DNA from 3 places in the Lacticaseibacillus parahuelsenbergensis genome. Region 1 is predicted to be linked to each of the others. Evidence: riboswitches for the same ligand, from Rfam matches in the RefSeq annotation. Region 1 holds a riboswitch; each other region holds the start of a gene.
What was found. A riboswitch is a leader RNA that binds a small molecule or an ion and turns the genes downstream of it on or off. The one in region 1 is predicted to bind lysine.
Positions count from the first base shown of each region.

Region 1 (7,752 bases):
GCGGTTTTTTCCTGTTCTTCATCGTGGTGAGTCTGGACACATGGCGCGAACATCGGGAAAAGAAGCGGAAGACAAAATGATAGATTGTCGTGCCAAACTCCGCAATCTCCGGCCAGCTGGGGATGGAACGCTGTGGGCACGACTTAGAGCCTCTGCAAAACCGGCAGAGTCTCTAAGCTCGGCCTTGTTGTAGGCGGGGCAAAGAGCGCCCCACCAACAACAATTCCACGGCTGATCCCCATCTGGCCTACGATTGCTACGCTTTGGCACTGACCAAGCCAATTCTCCTAGGAAAACTAAAAGCGGATATACTCCAGCTGTCGTTGAGTATGTCCGCTTTTGTATTGTGGCCGTGAGTTATGATACGACTTCATTTTTTGTTTGTTTATGATATAAGGCTAATTCAGTTAAACCCGGTTCAAGTAACGCTTCAAAAATTCCTTGGTCGCTGTTTGTTGCGGATTGCCGAAGATTTGATCCGGCGTACCGGACTCGGCAATGATGCCGTTGTTCATGAAGACGACGCGATCGGAAACATCGCGAGCGAAGGCCATTTCGTGGGTGACGATGATCATGGTCAGGCCGGTGTGGGCTAGGGCTGTCATCGTGTTTAGGACATCATCAACCATTTCCGGATCCAGCGCACTGGTCGGTTCATCAAACAGGAGTACTTCCGGATCCATTGCTTCGGCTCGGGCAATGGCGACCCGCTGTTCCTGCCCGCCGGAGAGCTGATCCGGTTTGGCGGCAATGAAGGGATCCATGCCGACTTGTTTCAACAGTTCCAACGCGTGGGTTTTGGCGGCTGCAGCGTCGCGTTTTAAGACGGTTTGCTGCGGGACCATCACATTTTGCAAGACGGTCATGTTGTTGAACAAATTGAAGCTCTGGAACACCATGCCGACTTTGGCGCGATAGGTGCTCAACTTTACGTCTTCACCTAGAATGCTTTTGCCGTGAAAAAGAATATCGCCGCCAGTTGGGGTTTCCAACAGGTTGATGTTGCGCAACAGGGTCGACTTGCCGGAGCCGCTGCGGCCGATGATTGAAACAACTTCGCCGGCCTGGACGTTGAAATTAATGTCGGTCAGGACTTCGTGGTTCCCAAAACTCTTTTTGAGATTTTTAACTTGGATTAATGGTTCGTTTGCCATGATCTAGTCCCCCTCTTTTGCGGTGCCGATTTTCGGCGTTTCAACCTGCATTTGATTGTTCATCACGTTGTAGTCTTTGGGTCCGTCGAGATGTTTTTCGATGAGCCGGAAGAGGCGGCTGATGGTGAAGGTCATGATGAGATAGATGCCGCTGACGATCAGATAGGTGTGGAAGAACTGGAAGCTTTGGCCGGCAATGGTTTCGCCGCTGAAGAACAGTTCGGAAACCGAGATAACCGACAGCACCGAAGTATCCTTAATATTCACAATGAACTCATTCGTGACCGCTGGCAGGGAGTTACGAACCGCTTGCGGCAGGATAACTTTCATCATGGTTTGCAGATGCGTCATGCCCAGCGCACTGGCTGCTTCGAACTGTCCTTCATCAACGGAAATAATCCCGCCACGGATAATTTCGGAAATGTAGGCGCCAGTGTTAATCGAAACAATCAAAAGCGCTGCGGTGGTGCGATCCATGTTCAGGTGCCAGGCTTGGGCGGCGCCATAATACAAGACCGCTGCCTGAACAATCATTGGTGTACCACGGAAGACCTCGATATACAAGGAAAGCAACCAATTGATAACTGCCCGCAAACCGCGCTGTCCCAACTTCTTGGGTTTTGGCGTGGTGCGAATAATCCCGACTAACAGGCCGATGATGAAACCAACAAGGGTGCCGACCAAGGCCAGTAACAACGTCATACCGGTACCACGCAAGAGCATCGGCCCATACTGTTTCATAATGGCCATGAACCAGTTGCCGCTCTTTTCGGTCGAAGGCTGATTATCGACCGCCTCATTCATCAGGCGTGCCCGCTCTTTTTGGGAAATCGTAGCGAGCAATTCATTGATTTTAGCTTTATTGGGATCGTTTTTCCGCAACCCGATTGCCAGGTTGGTGTCGCTGGCATCGGTTTTAAACCCCTGACCCTTGGCAAAATGGATATACATCAGGTTCGGGTTGGCGCGTTCTGCCGTGATCCCTTCAGGAACTTCGGAAACATAGCCGTCAATGGTGCCAGACTCCAAGGCCACCCGCATCGCTGGGAAGTCGTTCATGGCCGGTTCCTTGACGACTCCTTTGATTTGGTTAATGGCCTGATAGTGATACGTACTGAGCTGCGCTGTCACTTTAGCACCTTTAAAATCAGCAATGCTCTTGGCTTTTGCATATTTGCTGTCTTTACGGACGACCATCGTCAAATTGGAAATGTAGTACGGATTGGTAAAATCAATCGTTTTGCGCCGATCCGGTGTTGGTGACATCCCGGCGATAATGGCATCGATTTTGCCGGAAGTTAAAGCAGGCGGCAGGCCATCCCAAGAGGTTTTGACCACGACGACTTTCTTGTGCAGTGCCTTAGCGACTTTCCGCGCAATCTGAACATCGTAACCATTAGCGTATTCATGACTGCCTTGAATCTTGACCGCGTTATTGGCATCTGTGTTCTGTGTCCAATTGAACGGTGCATAGCCGGCTTCCATACCGACTTTGAATGTGTTGTCGTCGCTCGCAGCATTGACTGGCTTAGCAGCAAAACCGCCCAGCAACAGGCTCAATACGAGCCCCAGCACACCCAAACGTGCAACCCAGTGTTTTTTCATAAAATGACATTCTCCCTTCTTGTAGTGGGAAATAGAGCTGGAACCAAAAAATCGACCTTTATTGAACAAGCAATAAAGGTCGATTCCATCGATTTTAGTCATAAACCAGAATCATAGCGCCCCGAAGCAGCCTGCTTCGACAGTCCATGAGTTATGCGCTCATGGCCCAATGCGGATCGTCCGAACACGGCCCGACATTTCGGCGGCGGCACTTACGACTGGTTCAACATGATCCGGCACTCCCCAGTTTTCGTTGCCCACCGCAACCTCTATTTCTTGGTGGTGTATTTAAATGTCAAGATCGAGTGTAGCGGAATGGGGAATGAAAGTCAATTAAGTCTGTGCTGGCAAATGTATGAAAAATAGAAAGATATTTTGAAAAAATGACAAAACGTGTTAAATTTGTCTAATAAACTTCTCATAAAAAGGGGCGGGTGCTGATGGCGGAGGAGCCTGTCAAAGTCGGGGCCTATTTAAAGGCGTTGCGTCTCGAGGAAAATGACTCATTGGAAGAAATTGCGGCGGGGATTACGACGGCCGCTACTTTGTCACGCTTTGAACGGGGGGAGACCCAGCTCAGTGCAGCCGTTGTTTTAAAACTGTTAACGCGCTTTGATCAAGATGTTGAATTGATGCAACAAGGCTATCGGGCATTGAATCCGGAGAATTTTTTCCAACAGGTTAATCGGGCCACGGTTGCCGGTAAGTCAGCGTTGCAGGTGTTAGCGCAAAAGCAGTATCGCTTGTGGCGACAAACCGGGCTGATTTTTTACCGACTGAATCAGATTAATATTCTGGCCCACAATGGGTATACGGACCCGAGTTTTCAGACAACACCACAGATGAAAGCCGACGTTATCAAGTATTTGAAACGGATTCGGTACTGGGGATTGTATGAGCTTGATCTCTTTGCCGCCACCTTGGTGATCTATGATCATGAGCAACTGATGAGTTTGGTCATGGAGCTGGTTTTGGACTGGCCGGATGTGAAGGGCCATCCAACCCGGAACCAGTATCTGTGGGCGATTTTGACGAATAGCATCGCCTTGCTGATTCATCGTCGGGAGTTTACGGATGCTGTGCGGCTGCTTAACGTCGCCAAGAACTTACCCATTCCGGCCGATGATCTCTATGCGCGGATCATGTTGCGCTATCAAGAGCACCTGCTGACCTATCATCGCGGCCAGCATCGGGCGGCCAAAATGGCGGTTAAAAACTTACTGGCAACGCTGGCGTTATTGGACTCGCCGTTTTTTGCTCAATTGTTGACGAAAAGTTGGCGACGATTCCTGAAGGAGGAGGCGCAGGCAAAATGACGATCGGTGAACAATTCAAACGATTGCGTAAAGAACGGCGGCTGACGTTAAAAGAAGCCGCTGGCGACATTGTTTCGGTATCAAGCCTTTCAAAATTTGAAAATGGCACCTCACAGTTGGCCGCCGATCGCTTTTTCCTATTGCTGGATCGTTTGAATCTGGACTGGGATGCGTTCACGCCTTCACGCTCGGATGCACCATTATCATTTTTGCATCGTTATCTGGTGGCGGCGCAGCAGGCAGATGTTCAGGCGCTGGCGGGTATCTTACGCCAGTTGCCGCTGGCGAATACCAATCAACGGTTGCTGTTGCATTTGACGCTGCATAACCATGCACCGGAACGCTTTTCCGTGTTGGCCCGTGAACGTAAACAGGCGTGGTCGTTGTTGACGCATACAACGGCGTGGTCGCTGTTGTTGCGGCTGATCGCGCTTCAATTAACCGGCATCATCGCGATGAAGGATTTGGAAGGACTGATCAAGGCCATTGCGAACCAAGTGCAAACACCCAACACACCACAGGATCATTTGAATCTGGCCAATCGCGCGTTCTTGACCGCTTCTCTTCGGTATATTGCGGCAGGGCAACTGGACAACGCGCAGGAAACGCTTGCGTTAATTCGGCAGGCCACAGTGGGTGACATGGGGGTTGAGTTTCAGATTGCCTGCACCAAACGTTTGGTGATGATTTATTCACCGGATAAAAGCAAGGCAACGCGCGGTTGGCAAGAGCTTGCCCAACTGAAGGCGTTGTTGAATGAGGTTGCGGCACCGGACTGGACGGCAAGTTGGCTGCCGGCTTTGGAGGCGTTGGCTGAGGCAAAGCGTTGCGGTAAAGAAGCCTGACTTTGCCTTTTTTGAAAATTCGGATAGTAGCAGTTTGTAACGGACTCGCGATCAGCGAAAATAAGTTGATTGTGGGTCCGTTTTTTGGTGTGTTCCACGTGAAACGTCATGAGTTAAGAAGGAAGACTGTTTTTTTGACACGATAATAGGTTCGCAGTCAAAGAAAGTACGCGCCACCTTGTGGATCCTTGATATTGATTCGGACGACCTTCAATAAGTAACGCAGCCACCGTTCTTGCGTCGGTTGGTCCAAAATATGCTCCAAACTGATGGCTTGTTGGCATAACTCGTATCCGGCTGTGGTTTGGCCGATGACGGCTTGGTACCAGCCGCGTAAAAATAAGAGGAGGGCGGAGTTTGAGAGGTCGTTTGTGTCATGCAGAATTTTTTCAGCAGTGGTGAGGACTTTTTTGGCATCGGTTAAGTGGCGTGTGTTGATGAACACGGTGAAGGCGGAGAAGAGCGTCTGAATCCGTAGATTGCCAATTTGATTGAAGGCGCGATATTTTTCCGAACGCTTCATCGCTATTGGCAACAAGTTTTGAATGGTTTCAGCAGGTAAGGCGACCATGAGATGGCGGAACCAATAAAGCTCAAAGTAATTCCAGGTTTCAACCGAGTAGAGATAGCTGACCAGCGGCTTGGCGCGTTCCTGCAATTGGGCCATGGCGTCGGTCACATTTTTGAATGGTGATGGCTGGTCAGGGGGCTTGACGCGATCAATCATGGTTAGGCGGAAAATCTGGATGCTGATGAGTTCAAATTGGGTTTGGCGGTTGTGGTCGTGCTCGTACCGTTTCTGCCAAGTCTTTTCCTGTTTTAACAAATATTGGTAGTCGGCCAGCGTGGGATTTTCAGAGCCAAAGCGATCCTGATAGGCGATAACCTCTTCAAAGTCACGGTGAACCAAGGTGTTGTAAACAAACCGTGTGTGAGTCGTTGGCGGTACGGCGCCTGCCTGGAGATCGCGGATGAAGACGAATTCTTCCAACGAAATATTGATGCGGAAGAGCAGATGACTTAGGCGGGCAAAGCTGATATTGGAGCGACCTTGTTCGAACTTACTAATGAAAGCAATGGAATTATGCGCATCGGCTACCTGTGCCAAGGTCAGATGGTGGTTGCGCCGAAGTTGGCGGAAGACGGCGCCGTCAGTGGGATTGATTTTTTCTACCATAGTGGAATTTCACCTCGCCTTGAGTGTAGCCTGCTTACACTCAAAGTACAAACCAAGTAGGAATCGAAAATGACATGCTTGGCTGCAGGGAGGTAGCAACATGCATGAATATTTCAATAATCGGGGTTATCGCGCCATTTTAAATGCCAGTTTGTTGAGCGGTATTGGCGACAGTCTGTATAACATCGTTTTTATCATTTACGCGGCTACGATGCCGTTTAAAAGTCTGGCGGTCACGTTGGCGGCGATGGCCACCAGTTTGCCGACAATGCTGTCGCTGGTGACTGGCAGTCTGGCTGATCGAACCCAGGCCAAAACCAGTCATATGGTGGCTACGCGTATTGGCCAAACGTTACTTTTCCTAGGGTTGGCAGGGATGATCCTGCTGCCTGCCAGCTTGCCATTGTTTTTGCTGCTCCTTGGCATCAATATACTTTCTGATACTCTGGGACAATATGGGAATGGTTTGGTACTGCCATTGTTGCATCGGTTAATTCCCGCTAAAGAATTGAACACGGCCATCAGTTTTCAAAGCGCGACCGGGACGACGGTTCAAATGGTTTTTCAGGCGGTCGGTGCGAGCCTGATTGTGTTACTTAACCACAATTATGCGCTGTTTGGCGGGCTTAATGCTGTGACGTTTTTACTCGCAGCTTGGGTTATAACCCGGGAAAAGAGTCGCCTAAAACAAGCTGAACCACCAGTCGTTGCGCATGCGCATCAGCCGATTCTCAAAAATATTGGCAATGTGCTCAAATTTCTGGCAACCAACCGTTTTCTTTTGGCAGTCATTGTTTTCGCAATGTTTGTCAATACACTGGGCTCATCGGTGGATGGCTTAATGTCGGTATCCCTGGTCCAGCAACCTGGCATGTGGCTGCGTGATTTTGGTACGACAGTTGCGTTGTTGAACATTGTCTTCTCGGTAGGGCTGATTTTAGGCGCACTGTTTGCGCAGGATGGCCTGCAGCGGCTCAGTACGTTCAAACTCCTGAGTCTTTTGACAGCGGCGATGATCGGGCTCAGTTTTAGTTTCTTCCTTTTCCGTTCGCTTGCTGCCGTTATGGGATTCAGCTTTGTGACGTCTTATCTCATGGGAAAAATCAACCCGCGGGTGTCGACGGTCATGATGCGGCTCGTTCCTGAGCAGCAGATGGGGACAACGGCAGGAGTCGTTAACCTAGTGGCCCTTTTAGGTATGCCGGTCGGTCAAGTGGTGTTCTTCACATTGGCAAATGTCGTGAGCGCTGCGGCAAGTTGGATGCTCATGGCGGCGCTTTCAGCTGTGTTATTATTAGTGCTTTTATTGGTAGGCACGCGCATCGCCGATCCAGTCTTTACCGATTCCGAAGGCCAGTCAGAAAAGGCCTAGTCAGGCTTTGAATTAATTGGTATCGACCAATATACCAATTTTGATAGATACCAATTAGAAGTGCGTACTGAATGTATGCGCTTCTTTTTTTAAATTTCATTTTAAGTGAAAATGCTTGCATAGCGGCGCGGAGGAAGTCATACTAACTTATTGGGAAGCCTTGTATTTTTGATTATTTTTGTTTTTTGCAGATATTATTTTCGAGGCAACCACAAATTTTTAGGAGGCGTAATAATGGTCGGAATCATTCTTGCTAGTCATGGCCAATTCGCTGCTGGCATCA
Region 1 covers NZ_CP132482.1:2,974,967-2,982,718, reverse strand. The annotation lists gene LACPH_RS13900 (hypothetical protein) at 1-80, shown strand, start outside; gene LACPH_RS13895 (amino acid ABC transporter ATP-binding protein) at 408-1,154, opposite strand; gene LACPH_RS13890 (ABC transporter permease subunit) at 1,158-2,759, opposite strand; lysine riboswitch at 2,866-3,039, opposite strand; gene LACPH_RS13885 (helix-turn-helix domain-containing protein) at 3,200-4,075, shown strand; gene LACPH_RS13880 (helix-turn-helix domain-containing protein) at 4,072-4,920, shown strand; gene LACPH_RS13875 (helix-turn-helix domain-containing protein) at 5,078-6,097, opposite strand; gene LACPH_RS13870 (MFS transporter) at 6,198-7,469, shown strand; gene LACPH_RS13865 (mannose/fructose/sorbose PTS transporter subunit IIA) at 7,704-7,752, shown strand, end outside.

Region 2 (7,752 bases), 1.1 Mb from region 1:
TGACGAATAGCAAACGGTAAGTATCATCGGGTAGGTGAATATCACGCTTGAAGCTGTATGGAAAATGCTCGAAAAATCCGCTGATCAATTGATAAATCTCGGGATTATAGTTGTTGTAGCGCTCGATCATCCGCTTTTCAACTTGTTCATCCGTGATAATATATAGCGGTGCAAAATTAAATAGAAAATAAAGCGCGTCACTTTCGCTCTGCTGCTGCTGTGTGGTCAAATGCTCAAATTGTTTTGATTTATCCAGTAGTCGCGAGGCCGCGTCGCTGAACAAATTGGGAACTGGGTAATGCAGCACCTCCGATTGCGCATCGTGCACCAAAATGTGGCCGCTTAAAATGCGCTGATGGGAAATCGCCACATAATACATTAGTAACTCACGCGTGATGGTATTGACCTTGCCGCCATCGAAAACGACCAGTAAGCCATCTAGAATCTGGCCAGCTTGCTGGTGCGTTAAATTTTCAAAAGGCCACGCCACGCCATTGGTTGCCAGCCAATAAGCAATTGTCATAAACAGCCGTATGTTTAATTCCGGGCCGGTAAATGATAGTGTTTCATACGAGAACTGCACCCCGCTTTGCCGCGCATAGCCTCGAATCGCTTTTAGATGGCGCAAAACCGTAGCTTTAGAGCTATCGCATGCTTTCAAAAAATCGTCAAGATTCTCATAACGTTGATATAAGACAGCGTCTAAAAATTTGTATGGATGTGATTGTGCGACGAGATGATAGCGAAATTCATCGGGTGGTACCGCAAATAAAGTTTTCACCGAACTGTGGTGACGGCCGAGCATTGCCTGTAGTGAACTGATCAGGCCGTTATAAGTATTATAGACGCTGCCATAATTGCGGTTCGTAAGCGCTGCTATCTGTTTGAGATTAACCTCACTTACCAAGGGCCGATGACCACGATAAACCGCTAATTTTGCCGTAACTGGTGTCTGCGCTTCCCGTACCTCGATAATGGTACGAAACAACCCCAGTTTCTCAGCGTCAGACATTGACAAAAAAATATCATGATTGTCTTTCATAAAATCTCCCTACTTCAGATAATTTACCCCATTTCCCATGATTATACTTCATCGAACATACAGCGTCAGGTTTCAAGCTCGGCACAAAGCTTGTCTATACCATTTTTATAGCAGTTTCCTATCTTAACAGATGGTTTTACGCATGTTTAAAGTTCAATAGTTCACTAATAAAACGTCATACTTTTCATTCTTTGTTATAATTGATATTGAAGCGAACTAAACTGTCTTCAGATTGGGGGATCACGATGCTTTACGAACAAACCTTTCTTGACCGCGCTGATTTACAAAAGTACCAAATGTTTTCAGCTATCAAGGATAGTAATGTCCAAACTTACACCATTAATACCCTCAGTCGGCACCTAGACCTTTCTTATCAGCAAGGTTACAACATCTTGCAGGAACTCTTCCGCGATCTAACTGAATTAACTGCCCACCCGGAAAATCTTAAACGTAAACAAATCAACCTTCTCATGGAAATTGACGTGACGGTTGATGATTATCACCTTTATTTGCTAAAACATGCGATCGCGTTTCAATTTGTCGACTACATTGTTCAGGCAAATCATCCTTCTACCGAGCAATTTTGTCGCGCCCATTTCATTAGTCGCTCGACGTTGGTGCGGAAAACCGTCGCCTTGCGCGCATTGCTCGAACGATTCCAAATTAAGCTGTCTTTTAGTGACTTATGCTTCATCGGCGAAGAAAGCCGAATCCGGCTGTTTCTGTTTGATTTTTACTGGCTGGGCTATCATGGCGTGGACTGGCCATTTAAAGTTTTGGATGAGCAGCAAATTGTCAAAGAATACATGGCCTTGCCCAATGCCAAAACCAATCCGGTCGATATTCTTGAAGAGATCCTCTTTTGGGCAATCTGTCGGGTGCGGATCAGTGGCAACCATTTTGTTACCGGCAACGAGCCGTTTGACCGGATTTTCAACGATTATCCGCCCTTCCAGCATGCCGTTTATACGCGAGAAATGTTCCCGGCGTTTAATCAGCAATTCATGAAGGGTGAAAATGACTTTTTCTATTTTCAGCAACATCGCACGATTACCTTTTTGCCTGATACACCGGCCGATCAAGACTTTATTCATTATGTTCTTAAGCAAAAAACGATTACTGCGGATTTCGTGAAACGACTTTTGGCCTTCTTAGGTGATCATATTCGGCATCACACCGTCTTTGACCTTCAGCACGAACAAGGCTTAATCCTCAATTTAACCCGAATCGCCTTGAACAACGAAATTTTGGGCGGCGACTTCATGCATTTAGTCGACTTTTTCAATCCCCGTGCGTTGAATTACACCAAAACCAATCTTTATCAAGGCCTTGAGGAATTCATTGCCACGCTGCCTGATACGCCGGCATATCGACACTTTCTTGGTAAGCAGCATCTATTTTTGCGCACGCTCTACTATTTGCTGACGCCTTATCTGCGCTACTTTGCGGAAACACCTACCGTACGGGTCAGATTGGCCTATCTCGACCACAACTTGCTTAACCGCCGCCTCGTCAACTTCTTATCCGATCTTCCAATGGTTCACTTATTACCAGAACGTGCCGTTTTTAAAACAGCAGACCTCGTCATTACCAGCGTCGATAATGAGCAGGCCATCAAAGCCGCTGCGCCTGCCGGTTTTCACGGGCACATCATTAGTTGGACAGCGGAAGACAGCGATGACGCCATCTTCCAACTGTATTTGTTGATTCGCCGCTTGTACCTAAAGAAAACCGACGCCTCGTTATCAGCCCAAAATGTCGATCCCCCTTCGTAGGCTCCCGTCGTTCGAATAAATTTTGACAGTTAACCATCAAAAAACGGCTCTAAAACGCAGCAATTTGCGTTTTAGAGCTGTTTTAGTTTAGCGAGAATTCATAACTATGGCGAGAAACATTGCAGTCAGAAAGCCAATCAGGTAACCCGTTACTCACGCTCACTTGTTTGCCTGATGCTCGCGGTGCGGTGAAAGGTCGACTTTTTCTAGCGGAATCAGTTTGGTCTTATGCTTCACCTTGTACCAGACAAATAAAACGATGAATAGCGGAATCGACATGTAGGAAATCAGCAGACGCCCCCAGGCAAAATGTTGCACCGCTTGCAGATCCTGACCCACAATCACAATTAAGCTCATGATAATCGCCAAAATCGGGCCAACCGGGAACCATTTTGCATGATATTTTAGCTCATGAACATCATGCCCTTGCTTCACAAACGCACGGCGGAAGCGAAAATGTGACACCGCAATCCCAAGCCATGCCAGGAATCCGGTCAGACCGGATGCGGCGACCAACAGTTGGTAAACATGGGGTCCCATGATGCTGGTTAAAAATGTCAAACCACCGACCAGCGTCGTCAGTAGTAAGGCTGCAATCGGAATACCGCGCGTATTCGTTTTTCGAAAAACGCGCGGTGCAAACCCGGACCCGCCCATGGCCCACAACATTCGGGTTGAAGCATACATGCCGGAATTGGCAGACGATAAAACTGATGTCAGAATCACGGCGTTCATCACGCTGGCCGCTCCGGCGAGGCCAATTCGATCAAAAACCAGTGTAAACGGCGAAATCGCCACTTGATCAACACTGGCGCCTAACAGATTCGGACTGGTATAAGGAATGATGGCGGCAATGACAGCGATAGACAGGATATAGAACAATAAGATCCGCCAAAACACCTGCTTAATCGCCTTGGGAATGCTGGTTTCCGGGGTAGCACTTTCGCCCGCGGTAATCCCGATTAGCTCGGTGCCTTGAAAAGAAAACCCTGCGACCACGAAAACCGCTAATGTTGCCGGCAACCCACCAACAAACGGCGCCGCCCCGGTCGTATAATTTTTAAAGCCGATGGGACCGTGTCCGCCCATGATCCCAAGAATGGTCAACAAACCTACGACCAGAAAGACCATGACGGTGATCACTTTGATTAATGACAGCCAATATTCGGTTTCGCCAAACGACTTAACGGAAATAATGTTAATCGTAAAAATGAGCGCCAAAAAGCCCAGCGAAAACAACCAGCCTGGCACATCCGGCAGCCAAAAGTGCATCACAATGGCCGTTGTCGAAACATCGACGGCAACGGTGATCGCCCAGTTAAACCAGTAGTTCCAACCTAAGGCAAAGCCAAACGCCGGATCAACAAACCGGCTGGCGTACTCTGAAAAGGAACCGGATACCGGCACATAGGTGGCCATTTCGCCTAAACTGGTCATCAGAAAGAACACCATTAACCCGATACCAATATATGCCGCGATAGCGCCGCCCGGACCGGCAGTTGCAATCGCGCTGCCGCTGGCGACAAAAAGTCCGGTGCCAATACTGCCGCCGAGGGCAATCATTGAAAGATGCCGGGTTTTGAGTTCTCGTTTTACCTGATTCGTTGCTGACTGTGCCACAAAAGTACTCCTTTGCTGAATGGGTTGAGAGATGTTAAACGTTGGGTTTGTTACGGTTACAGGGCGTTTAAGCACTAAAAAAACCGGTGGGTGTCAGTAACTAACCCATCGGCTTATTCTGCTTTTCGTCATGAATAAACGTGATCCGATTTGTTAGCGCCCCGCGATAGTCGCGACAGTCCAGCAGATGTTATCCACTGGCCCAACACCGCCTCACTGAACTAAGCCGGCATTTCGGCACCTTTCCCTTTAACAACTGCGCATCTGGCGTTCAGGCCATTGCAGTTGCGACTGATGATCGGTGCGACCTCTAATCTTGATTATGGTTCACGTTATCATGTCTTGTTTCTAACGGCAACCGGCTCTCACCCGGTTTTAACTCAATTTTCAGCTTTGCGGATGTCATCGACTAAACTAGCCGTGTCAAAGTGCTGCTTTAAGAACGGTTCGTCATCGGTTGGCAGGTGTAACTGAAAGTCACTGAACTTTTGTAAAAATAATTCGCCACTGTCGAGCTCAAATCCGAGAATGTGCCCGCCCATGTGATGATCGGCGGACAAAAAGTGCAAATGGAAACCCGGCGATACCGCACCGGCATAAAGATCCGGTGAAAAGTACCCGATCAGCGTGCCTTTGACGTTATCGGCATGGAATTCTTTTTGGCCTGAAGCCGTTTCTGTCAACGTCGGATAAGGAGGCTGTTGCGGCAACACAGCGCGCGTGTGCATTTGCGTGAAGGTACCTTCGACCCGAACTGCCGCAAAAAGATTGCTCGTTTGTAACCGATCAAGAACCGCTTTCTGAAATCCGGTCAGATCCAACCCCTGAAGCTTCCCGGCCGAAACATCGGCTTGATAATGAACATTCGCAAACGGCACTTTCTCATCCGCTGCAACTTCGCGAACGGTACCTTGTGCGTTAACCTGATAAACTTTGCCGGCTTGAATAATCAACTCGCCATCAAGGCCGGTCAACGTGCCAATACCAGTGTCACCATGTTGCAACAACGCTTCAATTGTCTGCGTTCCGGCAAACAAACCAGGCACTAACATTGCCAGTGTCCCATGTTGATACAATCGATCCGTTTCCAAAAAGAAGTCCCTCCTTTTGCGCAGGGTTGGGCCTGCAGCCGCCCAGAATCAACCTGCCGCCAACGATTAATAAATCTGGTCAGGCAGCATTGCCGCGCCGAGTTCCGCATTGTCGGAATAATCGACCGGAATGTCAACCAGCACTGGCCCTTTAGTCGCAAACGCTTCATCAAGCACCTCGCCAAGTTCACTCGGTTTATTGACCCGCAGACCCTTGGCACCAAAAGCTTCTGCATACTTCACAAAATCAACCGGACCAAAGTCGACCCCTGCTGCCCGACCATATTTCATCTCTTCTTGGAATTTTACCATATCATAATGGCCATCGTTCCAAATAATGTGAACCAAATCAGCCTTCAAACGAACGGCTGTTTCTAGCTCTTGGCCAGAGAAAAGAAAGCCGCCATCACCTGATACTGAAACTGCTTTTTTACCCGGACGTACCAAAGTCGCCGCAATCGCCCAAGGTAAAGCAACCCCTAGCGTCTGCATCCCATTGGAAAACAGCAAGTGGCGCGGTTCGTAACTCCGAAAATGGCGGGCCATCCAGATATAGTGGCTGCCGACGTCCACAGCAACTGTCATGTCGTCTGTCACACGTTTTTGCAATGCGGCTACAATACTGAGCGGGTGTAAGACTTTTTGATCTGAGAGGACTGGCGGAACATCACTTTCCTGTAATTTGGCCTGTAACTCTGTGAGATACTGCTTGCTTTCAGGCGCAACCTGATAACCACGCAGTAACGGGACTAAAATATCGAGTGTCTGGGAAATATCACCAATCAGCTCTGTTTCTGGCTGGAAGTTGTGATCGATTTCCGCTGGCACATCGTCAATGACAATGATGCGCGACTTGCCATCTGCATTCCAGTTACGTGGTTCATATTCAACCGGATCATAGCCGATCGCAATGACAAGATCGCTGTGTTGCAATAACATATCCCCCGGTTGGTTGCGGAACAAACCCACCCGGCCAAAGAAATTGTCGATTTGGCGGTGAGAGATAATACCTGCACCTTGGAAGGTTTCAACAACCGGCAACTCGGTGACTGACAACAACTCGCGAATCTCTTCGGTTACGTCGCTTGATGACGCGCGCATACCTAACAACAAAACTGGCAACGAAGCTTCTTTAATAGCATGCGCTAGGTAAGTCATATCACTAGGACTCGCCGGCCCTAACTTTGGCGCCACCAGCGGCTTAATCGGTTCCGAGTTCACCGGTGAATCAGTGACGTCTTGAGGAATCGACACGAAGCTTGCCCCTTGCTTGCCGGATTCCGCGGCTTGATAAGCATTGGCAATGATTTCACTAACATTGTCCGGATCCTGCACTTCAGCGGCATATTTGGTAATCGGCGCAAAAAGATCGGCATTACGCATGCTTTGGTGGGAACTACGCAACAGATCCGCCCGCTTTACCTGACCAGACAAAGCCAAAACCGGATCACCTTCAGCGGTTGCGGTCACCAGGCCAGTTGCTAGGTTTGAAGCACCTGGTCCGGAAGTTGTCAGGACAACGCCGGGTTTGCCAGTCAAACGCCCGATCCCGGCAGCCATGAACGCAGCGTTCTGTTCATGCCGTGCCACGATTAATTGCGGACTCTTTTCTGATTTGGGATGATCCAAGGTTTCAAAAACCCGATCGATTTTGGCGCCGGGGATACCGAAAACATAATCAATCCCGTGATTTGCCAAACTTTCGACAATTAAATCTGCGCCATAGCGCTTCTCTTCTGCCATTTCGCCACTTCCTAAATTATTGATGTGTTTCATAATACGCTTTTTGTGTTCCGTTTCAAGCCTAGTTTTTTTGAAAAACACTGACTAAACAGAAATGTTCTGTTACATATTTTTCATCAATCTGTATCAATTATAAAATTGGTCGAGTCAGTTTGGAATTCAATAAGCTGATGTTTTTAGCATTAACTTGATTTTAAACGAAGTGGCATAAACTTTGCTTAAAAACTGCTCACAAAGTGCCGCGGGGACGGGTCAGATTATTTGTTTGCTTACAGGTGTTCTATTTTAGGGCAATTAACGGCCAAACTCTGGTTTCTATAACGCGCTCACCGGCGCAGAAGCCTGCACATAAGGACCTCGAGCCAAAATGGCCAAAGGCCAGCCATTTTGGCTCGAGGCCACTTATGCTCCGACTTCTTACCGCGCCGGTTCACGCTCATCAAAAAAGCACCGCCACAATAGGCGATGCCAACTCAATCAT
Region 2 covers NZ_CP132482.1:1,831,567-1,839,318, forward strand. The annotation lists gene LACPH_RS08585 (helix-turn-helix domain-containing protein) at 1-1,042, opposite strand, end outside; gene LACPH_RS08590 (helix-turn-helix domain-containing protein) at 1,288-2,817, shown strand; gene LACPH_RS08595 (amino acid permease) at 2,977-4,437, opposite strand; lysine riboswitch at 4,584-4,758, opposite strand; gene budA (acetolactate decarboxylase) at 4,818-5,528, opposite strand; gene alsS (acetolactate synthase AlsS) at 5,595-7,271, opposite strand.
Region 2: linked by a shared signal. The riboswitch ahead of LACPH_RS08595 (amino acid permease) and the one ahead of LACPH_RS13890 (ABC transporter permease subunit) in region 1 are both predicted to bind lysine.

Region 3 (7,752 bases), 190 kb from region 1:
TCGCCGGTCCAGACACTAAACGCGTCATGCTTGGTTCGATCAATGATGTCACTCAGGACGGGGAGGCTGCCGCATTGCTTGATGCCTTGGATCATGGGGTTTTGCGCCAACGTTGCCACGGTTTCCGGCAGCATCTCAACGCCGGTTCGGCCGGGAATGTTGTAAATGATGATCGGCTTTTGGGCGTTGGCCGCGACCGCTGTGTAGTGAGCGATCATGCCGTTTTGATCAGGTTTGTTGTAGTAAGGCACGACCACCAGTGTTGCATCAATCCCGGCAATCCCGCCGACTTCATGGGTAAAATCAACGGTCTCCCGAGTATTGTTCGACCCTGAATTGGCAATGACCAGTGCTCGGCCGTGAACCATGTCGACAAACCGCGTGTACAAGGTAATTTTCTCGTCATGGCTGAGCGTCGGCCCTTCACCCGTAGTAGCGCCGACGACAAAGCCATCGGTGCCTTCTGCAATCAGATGATCAACCAACCGTTGCATGACTGCGTAGTCAATTTCATCGCGATCATTAAACGGTGTCACAATCGCGGTGATCAATTCTGCTTTTTGCATTCAAAAACCTCCAATTAAAATGAGCGTGAGCCGGTGCGGTTAGGGGGCGGAGTGTAAGCGGCCTTGGGCGTGATGGCCCGGTCTTAGGCCATTGCGACCAAGGTCCTTACACGCAGACCCCTGCGCCGGAGAACGCGTTATGGTTGAGCGTGAGCCGGTGCCTTTTACGGGTAAGCTCCTGCGCCAAATGCTCCGGAGCGCATATGGTGAAAGCCGTCTCGGCGCATCAAGCATGAGTCAATATCGATAGCTACTGATTCAATTATTTTCCGCCATCCGATGTTCCAGAAAATACACAACCGCTGTGACGCCCGGTGCCAGCGCGGATTCGTCTGGCGAAAAGTCGGCGGCATGTAGTTGGGAATCCGGATCGTTGACGCCCAGCCAGAACATGGTGCCGGGAATTTTATTCAAAAGATAGCCGAAATCTTCCCCGGTCATCACGGGTCCGGTGGGTGCAAACGTGACGGCTGGATCGGATTGCATGTACTGAATGAAATCTTTGGTCAGCTGTGGGTTATTTTCGACCGGATAATAGCCGCCTTGATTCAAATCGACGTTGACGTCGCAGTTGAAGCTGGCGGCGATCCCTCGACCGATATCGCGGATACGTTGCTGTAAGAAATCGATTTGTTTCTGGGTGAATCCGCGTAAAGTACCTTCCAGGTAGGCGCGTCCTGCAATCACATTGCGAATGGTTCCGGCGCGCATCAGGCCAAACGTGATGACCGCGCTGTCGGTGGGGCTGACGTTACGGGCAACGACGGTTTGAATCTGGTTGATAAAACTGGCGGCCGCCACGATCATATCGTTGGCATTTTGCGGCAAGGCTGCGTGGCCACTTTTCCCGATGAGGTCGACATTAATTTCAGTTGTCCCGGCAAAAAGGGTGCCAAGCCGCGTGCTGATGGTACCAGCCGGCAAGTCAGGGCGATCATGCAAGCCGTAAAACTCATCGATATGCCAATCGCCGGTGAAAGTGCCCATGTCGTAGGCCAATTTGCCGCCGTTTTTGCTTTCTTCGGCCGGTTGGAAGAAGAAAATCAAATTATCTTTTGGCTGGTGATGGGCAAAATAATCCAGAATTCCTAGTGCGACTGTCATGTGGATGTCATGGCCGCAAGCATGGGCGATGCCGGAATGCTGCGAGCTAAACGGTAAGCCGGTTTGTTCCGTCACCGGCAAGGCGTCAATGTCGGTTCGATAGCCGATCGTTCGTTGCGGGTTTTGTCCGTGAACTTTGACCAGTAAGGCAGTTGGCAATTTAGGCAGTGTCCGAATGGTGAGGTGGGTTTGCGGAAAACTTTGCACCGTTTTAAGTAGGAAGGCATGCGTTTCTTTTTCCTGCAAGGCTAGCTCTGGGATTTGATGGAGCTGGCGGCGAATGGCAATCAATTCAGCTTCCTTCATTAAAAATCACAGCTTTCTGAGTTCGTCGAGCAGGACGGTTTTGGCTTCCGTTTGATCGTTAACCTGCTTGATGACTTTGGCGGGAACGCCGGCAACCACCGTGTGTGCCGGCACATCGTTAATGACGACAGCTCCGGCGGCAATAACCGCCCCTTCGCCGACCGACACGCCTTCAAGAACCACCGCATTGGCGCCGATCATGACGTGATCACCGATTGTGACGGGTTTCGCTGACGGCGGTTCTACCACGCCGGCCAAAACGGTACCGGCACCAATATGGCAATGCTTGCCGACAATCGCTCGACCGCCCAGCACCGCGCCCATGTCGATCATGGTGCCATCGCCGATTTCAGCGCCGATATTGATAATGGCGCCCATCATGATCACTGCATTGTTGCCAATCAGAACCTGGTCGCGGATGATCGCGCCAGGCTCAATTCGGGCATTTTCCGCTTTGATATCCAGCAAAGGAACGCCGGTGTTGCGGCCCGCGGTTTCGACATAGTAATCATCAAGCTTGGCTTTTTTTAGAATTGGCTGGATAATCGCCCAGTCGCCGATGACCGTTCCGGTGTGTTTGCCAACAAATGCGTGAACACTTTTTGGAAAATGTAAATCAGCCAACTTGCCTTTGAGATAAACTTTCACAGGCGTCGTTTTCTTGCTGTTGGCAATGGTTGAAATGATCTTTTGGGTGTCTAATTGTGCCATGATGGCCTCCTATTTGGTTGCGGTAGTAGCGTTGTTGGCGGTGGTTGCGGGTGTTGACGAGCTCGGTGCGGCGTAGTGGTGATCGTGCTGAATCAAGTCAGCGTAAGTTTCGCGCGTGACGACCAGCTGAGCTTGGCCATTTTCAACGAAAACGACGGCCGGCCGCGGGTTGCGGTTGTAGTTGGATGCCATGGAGTAGCCATAAGCACCGGTGTCGAAAACGGCAACCACATCGCCTGGCTGGGTGGCGGGCAATGGGGCATCGTCGATTAAAATATCCCCGGATTCGCAGTACTTGCCGACGAGATGGACATGCTCGGTTGGCTTGGCGGTCGGGTGATCGGCAACCACCGCAGTGTATTGCGCCTGATAAAGGGCGGGCCGAATGTTGTCGCCCATGCCGCCGTCAACTGCAACATATGGTCGCAGCCCAGGCACGTCTTTGCGGCTGCCGACCGTGTAAAGGCTGTAGCCGGCGGGGCCGACAATCGACCGCCCCGGTTCAATCCAGACTGCCGGCAGCGGCCAATCAAGCTGGCTGCTTTGCGTCTTGAGGGTGCTCAGAATGGCTTTGACAAACGCTTCTGGCGGCAACGGATCATCCTGGCTGGTGTAAGCAATCCCGAAACCACCGCCAACATTGAGCACTTGCGGGGTGAAACCGAATTGCCGGTGCCAATTGTCAAGGACAGCCAGCAGCTTTTGGGTGACGGCTTCAAATCCGGCTACTTCAAAAATCTGCGAACCGATATGGGCGTGGATGCCGAGCAGATTCAGATGTTCGTCGGCTAAAATCCGCTTGGCTGCTTCATCTGCCTGCCCGCTTTCAAGATCAAAGCCGAATTTACTGTCAGTTTGGCCGGTTTGATCATAAGCATGGGTGTGGGCGCTAATCCCGGGAGCGACCCGAATCAAAACATCTTGTTGGCCAACTGCCGCTTTCAAAAGCTCATCAAGCAGATCCAATTCATGAAAATTGTCCACGATGATCGTGCCGACGCCGGCATCCAGTGCTTGTTGCAATTCAGCTTTGCTTTTGTTGTTACCGTGAAAGCTGACTTTTGCCATGGGAAAATCGGCGGCTTGAGCCGTGTATAATTCGCCGCCGGAAACCACATCGACATGAATGTTTTCAGCCTTGGCGACATCGTACATTGCAATGGTCGCAAACGCCTTGGAAGCATAACTGACAGCATAACGGACGTTGGCAGCCTCAAAAACTTGTTTAAACGCGCGAATCTGGTGGCGAATCGCTCCGACATCATACACGTAAAGCGGTGTTTGAAACGTGTGCGCCAGTTGACTGGCCGAAACGCCGCCAATGGTTAATTGACCTTCTTGATTTGTAGCAAAATTCATATCAGGCATCCTCCTTGAGCGTTCTCACTGGGCCGGTTTTTGACCCAGTGAACGCGTTATGGCAGGGCGATGGCAAACGAAAAGGGATCCTTTTGTTTGGCCACGCGTCAAACAAAAAGATCCCAACTTGCAATCTACTTGAATGATAGCGCCCCGCTTAGGTTTCTAAGCGACAGTACAGGATTTATTCAACCCTGGCCCAACAGGCTTGCCGATCCCGGCGCCCCCATTTCGGCAACCGCCCCTTTCACCAAACGTCACCGCGAAGGATCTCGCTCGATTCGGATACTCATGTTGGTTGCAACCTCTATCTGTTTATCACCAGACTATAATAAAAAAACGAAGGCGTCAAGAGCGTGAACTGGCGCGGTTAGAAGTCGGAGTGTAAGCGGCCTTGGGCGTGATGGCCCGGGCTTAGGCCATTGCGATCAAGGTCCTTACACGCAGACTTCTGCGCCGATGAACGCGTTTAAACAAGAGCGTGAACTGGCCCAGTGAACGCGTTTACGAGAGCAGCAGAGAAAACCAGTGAGCGTTAGCCATTGCGCTCAAGCTCTTTACATACAGGCACGTTCCTGCACCAACTAACTTTTCGTCACCTGATACCCAAAACTCACTCGCCACCTGTTTGAGCAAAAAAATTAAAAACAAATTTCAACACTTTGTTTCTATGCAATGCCGGTAAAACATGCCGATTTTCCGCCGCCGCTGGGGGTTGTGTTTCTGGGAGAGTCTGCTAAAGTACAAAATAAAATGACAGAGTTCTCATTTGCAGAAACGGGCTGGCAAAACGCGATGTCTGCGAGCGAATAGCTGCAAGTTGCTTGCGATAGGGAACCCATTAGGGAGGCAGTTTATCGTGCGGGTCGTAAAGTTTGGCGGGTCATCATTAGCAAATGGGTCGCAGTTTGCCAAAGTTGTGGCAATCATGAAAGCAAATCCTGCGCGGCAGGTGATGGTGACTAGCGCGCCTGGTAAACGGCATCCCGGTGACGTTAAAGTAACGGACTTATTGATTCAGTATGCCCAAGCGGTCTTGCGCCATGAAAATGCAACTGAAGTCGTTAAGGAAATTGTTGCGCGTTATCAAGCAATCGCCGATGATTTCGGACTTGATCCCCAAGTCATGCAGCAAATCAGCGAAGAGATATACCAATTACCGAAAAAGACATTTACCAATCGCGATTATCTACTGGCTGGTTTCAAGGCTCGCGGCGAAAAGTTGAATGCGTTTCTGATGACCGCCGTTTTGAATCATGAAGGTATTGAAGCTACTTACGGCGAACCGAAAGACTTGGGCATCCTGGTGACCGATGATCCGAATGATGCGGAAGTTTCACGTGAAACTTACACGCATCTGGAAGCTTTTAGTCGACCGCTGGGTGTGCTGGTAGTTCCTGGTTTCTATGGGTATACCAGTAAAGGCGCGATTGCCACTTTTTCACGAGGCGGTTCCGATATCACCGGAGCCATTCTCGCCAACGGTTTTCAAGCAGACTTATATGAAAACTTTACCGATGTGGATGGGGTCGCTGCAGCTGATCCGCGTGTGGTGGCAAATCCCCAGATGATTCAGGAAATGACTTATCGGGAAATGCGAGAGCTATCATATGGTGGGTTTGGCGTTTTTCATGATGAAGCGATTTTGCCAGCCATTGCGGGACAGATTCCCATTAATTTGAAGAACACCAATCATCCCGATGCTCCCGGAACCATGATTGTTCCCGAGCAGCATTTTGTCCCGAAGCACGCCATTACCGGCATCGTGAGTTCGCAACATTTTGGCGCCATTTACCTGCATCGTTATCTATTGAATAAGGAAGTCGGGTTTACGCTGAAGTTGCTGCAGGTTTTGGAACGGCACGGCATCAGCTATGAACATATGCCAAGTGGGATTGACGATCTGACGATTATTCTGGATGATCGGCAGCTGAACGAGGCAAAACGAAAAGCAGTTTGCGATGAGATCCAAACGGCGGTTCATCCCGATGTTTTGAAGTGGATTGATGATTACGCGATTATCATGGTTGTCGGCGAAGGGATGGCGCAGCGGACCGGCTTGATTCAGACGATTTTGCAGCCGTTAGCGAGTGCCGGTGTTCACGTGTCGATGATCAACGAAGGCGCCTCGCAGATTTCACTGATGCTAGGCACCTCGCGGGAGTCAGCCAATCGCGCGGTCAAGGCAATTTACAACGCCTTTTTCATTCCGATTAATCAGCGTCTGGAGGTACACTAACATGGTGACATTGCAAAAAGTTCACGGTTCCGAAAATAGTTTCTTTTTATTGGATGAAACGCAACTGACCCAGCCGTTGACGAAGACGCAGCTGGCGACATTGACGCAACGGCTAACCGACAGTCAGACTGGTTTGCTAGGTGGTGCGGACGGTGTTTTGGCGATTACGGATGCACCCGGAACAGCGGGGAAAATGACCGTCGTTAATACAGACGGCAGCTTTGCCAAGCTTTGTGGCAACGGCTTGCGGACAGTGGCGCGATATTTAAGTGAAAAAACCGGCCAAACATCGTTCCGGGTCCACACTGACTTTGCGGATCTGGCGGTCGCCAAGCAGAAGCCATTAGCAGCCGGTGTGCCGGCGTATTCGGTTGAAATTTCCCCGGTTAGTTTTGCGCCAGAAGCTTTACCGTTTGCTAATTTAGGCACGGATCACATTGTTGATACTGTTCTGCCGGCTATTCATCCGCATCTGAAGTTCACCGCAGTTGCCGTGCCCAATCCGCACTTGATTGCGTTTGTGTCCAAGGACGAGTTGGCGGGTCCGGATCTTGAACGGATTGGCAAGCAATTGAACGGGAAAAATCCTTATTTTCCGGAAGGGGTTAACGTCACATTTGCCGAAATCTTAGGGCAGGATACGCTGTTTGCCCGAACCTATGAGCGCGGTGTCGGGTTTACCAATGCTTGCGGCACCGGCATGTCAGCCACGACCCTGGCGTTTATTTTGACCCATCCCCACCAAGCGGCGTTGGATCGCGTCAATACCGTGTATAATCCAGGAGGAATGGTCAAAACGGTGGTTCACCGCGACCACGACCATTATTGGATTGAATTAATCGGCAATGCGACGGTCACTGCCACGATTACGTTACCAGAAGCAGCATTGGTCGGCGGCGATTTGCAGCAGGCGGTTATTGCGCCGACGGGCGAGCAGGCGGCTTATGAACGATTCGTTGCCGCATTACCGCATCGCGCATTAGCAGACACATTGACAGAAGGAGTTTAAAACATGAGTGGTTATCACGTAGCAGTTGTGGGTGCAACCGGAGCCGTTGGAACCCGGATGTTGAAAATGGTCGCGGAAAGCAAACTACCAATTGCATCCGTTTTGGCACTTGCCAGCAAGCATTCAGAAGGCAAAAAGGTACCGTTTCGCGATGGAACATTAACCGTTCACGAAACAACCGATGATTCATTTAAAGGCATTGACATTGCCTTGTTTTCTGCTGGCGGGTCGGTTTCCAAACGGTTTGCCCCGGCAGCCGTTAAAGCCGGTGCCGTGGTGGTCGATAACACCAGCGCCTTTCGGATGGAACCGGATATTCCGTTAGTTGTGCCGGAAGTAAATCCCGAGGCGCTGCGCCATCATCAAGGTATCATCGCCAACCCTAATTGTTCAACGATTCAGATGGTCACAGCGCTAGAGCCCATTCGTAAGGCATTTGGCTTGAAACAGGTTGTCGT
Region 3 covers NZ_CP132482.1:106,996-114,747, forward strand. The annotation lists gene dapA (4-hydroxy-tetrahydrodipicolinate synthase) at 1-566, opposite strand, end outside; gene LACPH_RS00490 (N-acetyldiaminopimelate deacetylase) at 825-1,976, opposite strand; gene dapD (2,3,4,5-tetrahydropyridine-2,6-dicarboxylate N-acetyltransferase) at 1,983-2,687, opposite strand; gene lysA (diaminopimelate decarboxylase) at 2,697-4,046, opposite strand; lysine riboswitch at 4,185-4,364, opposite strand; gene LACPH_RS00505 (aspartate kinase) at 4,906-6,285, shown strand; gene dapF (diaminopimelate epimerase) at 6,287-7,294, shown strand; gene LACPH_RS00515 (aspartate-semialdehyde dehydrogenase) at 7,298-7,752, shown strand, end outside.
Region 3: linked by a shared signal. The riboswitch ahead of lysA (diaminopimelate decarboxylase) and the one ahead of LACPH_RS13890 (ABC transporter permease subunit) in region 1 are both predicted to bind lysine.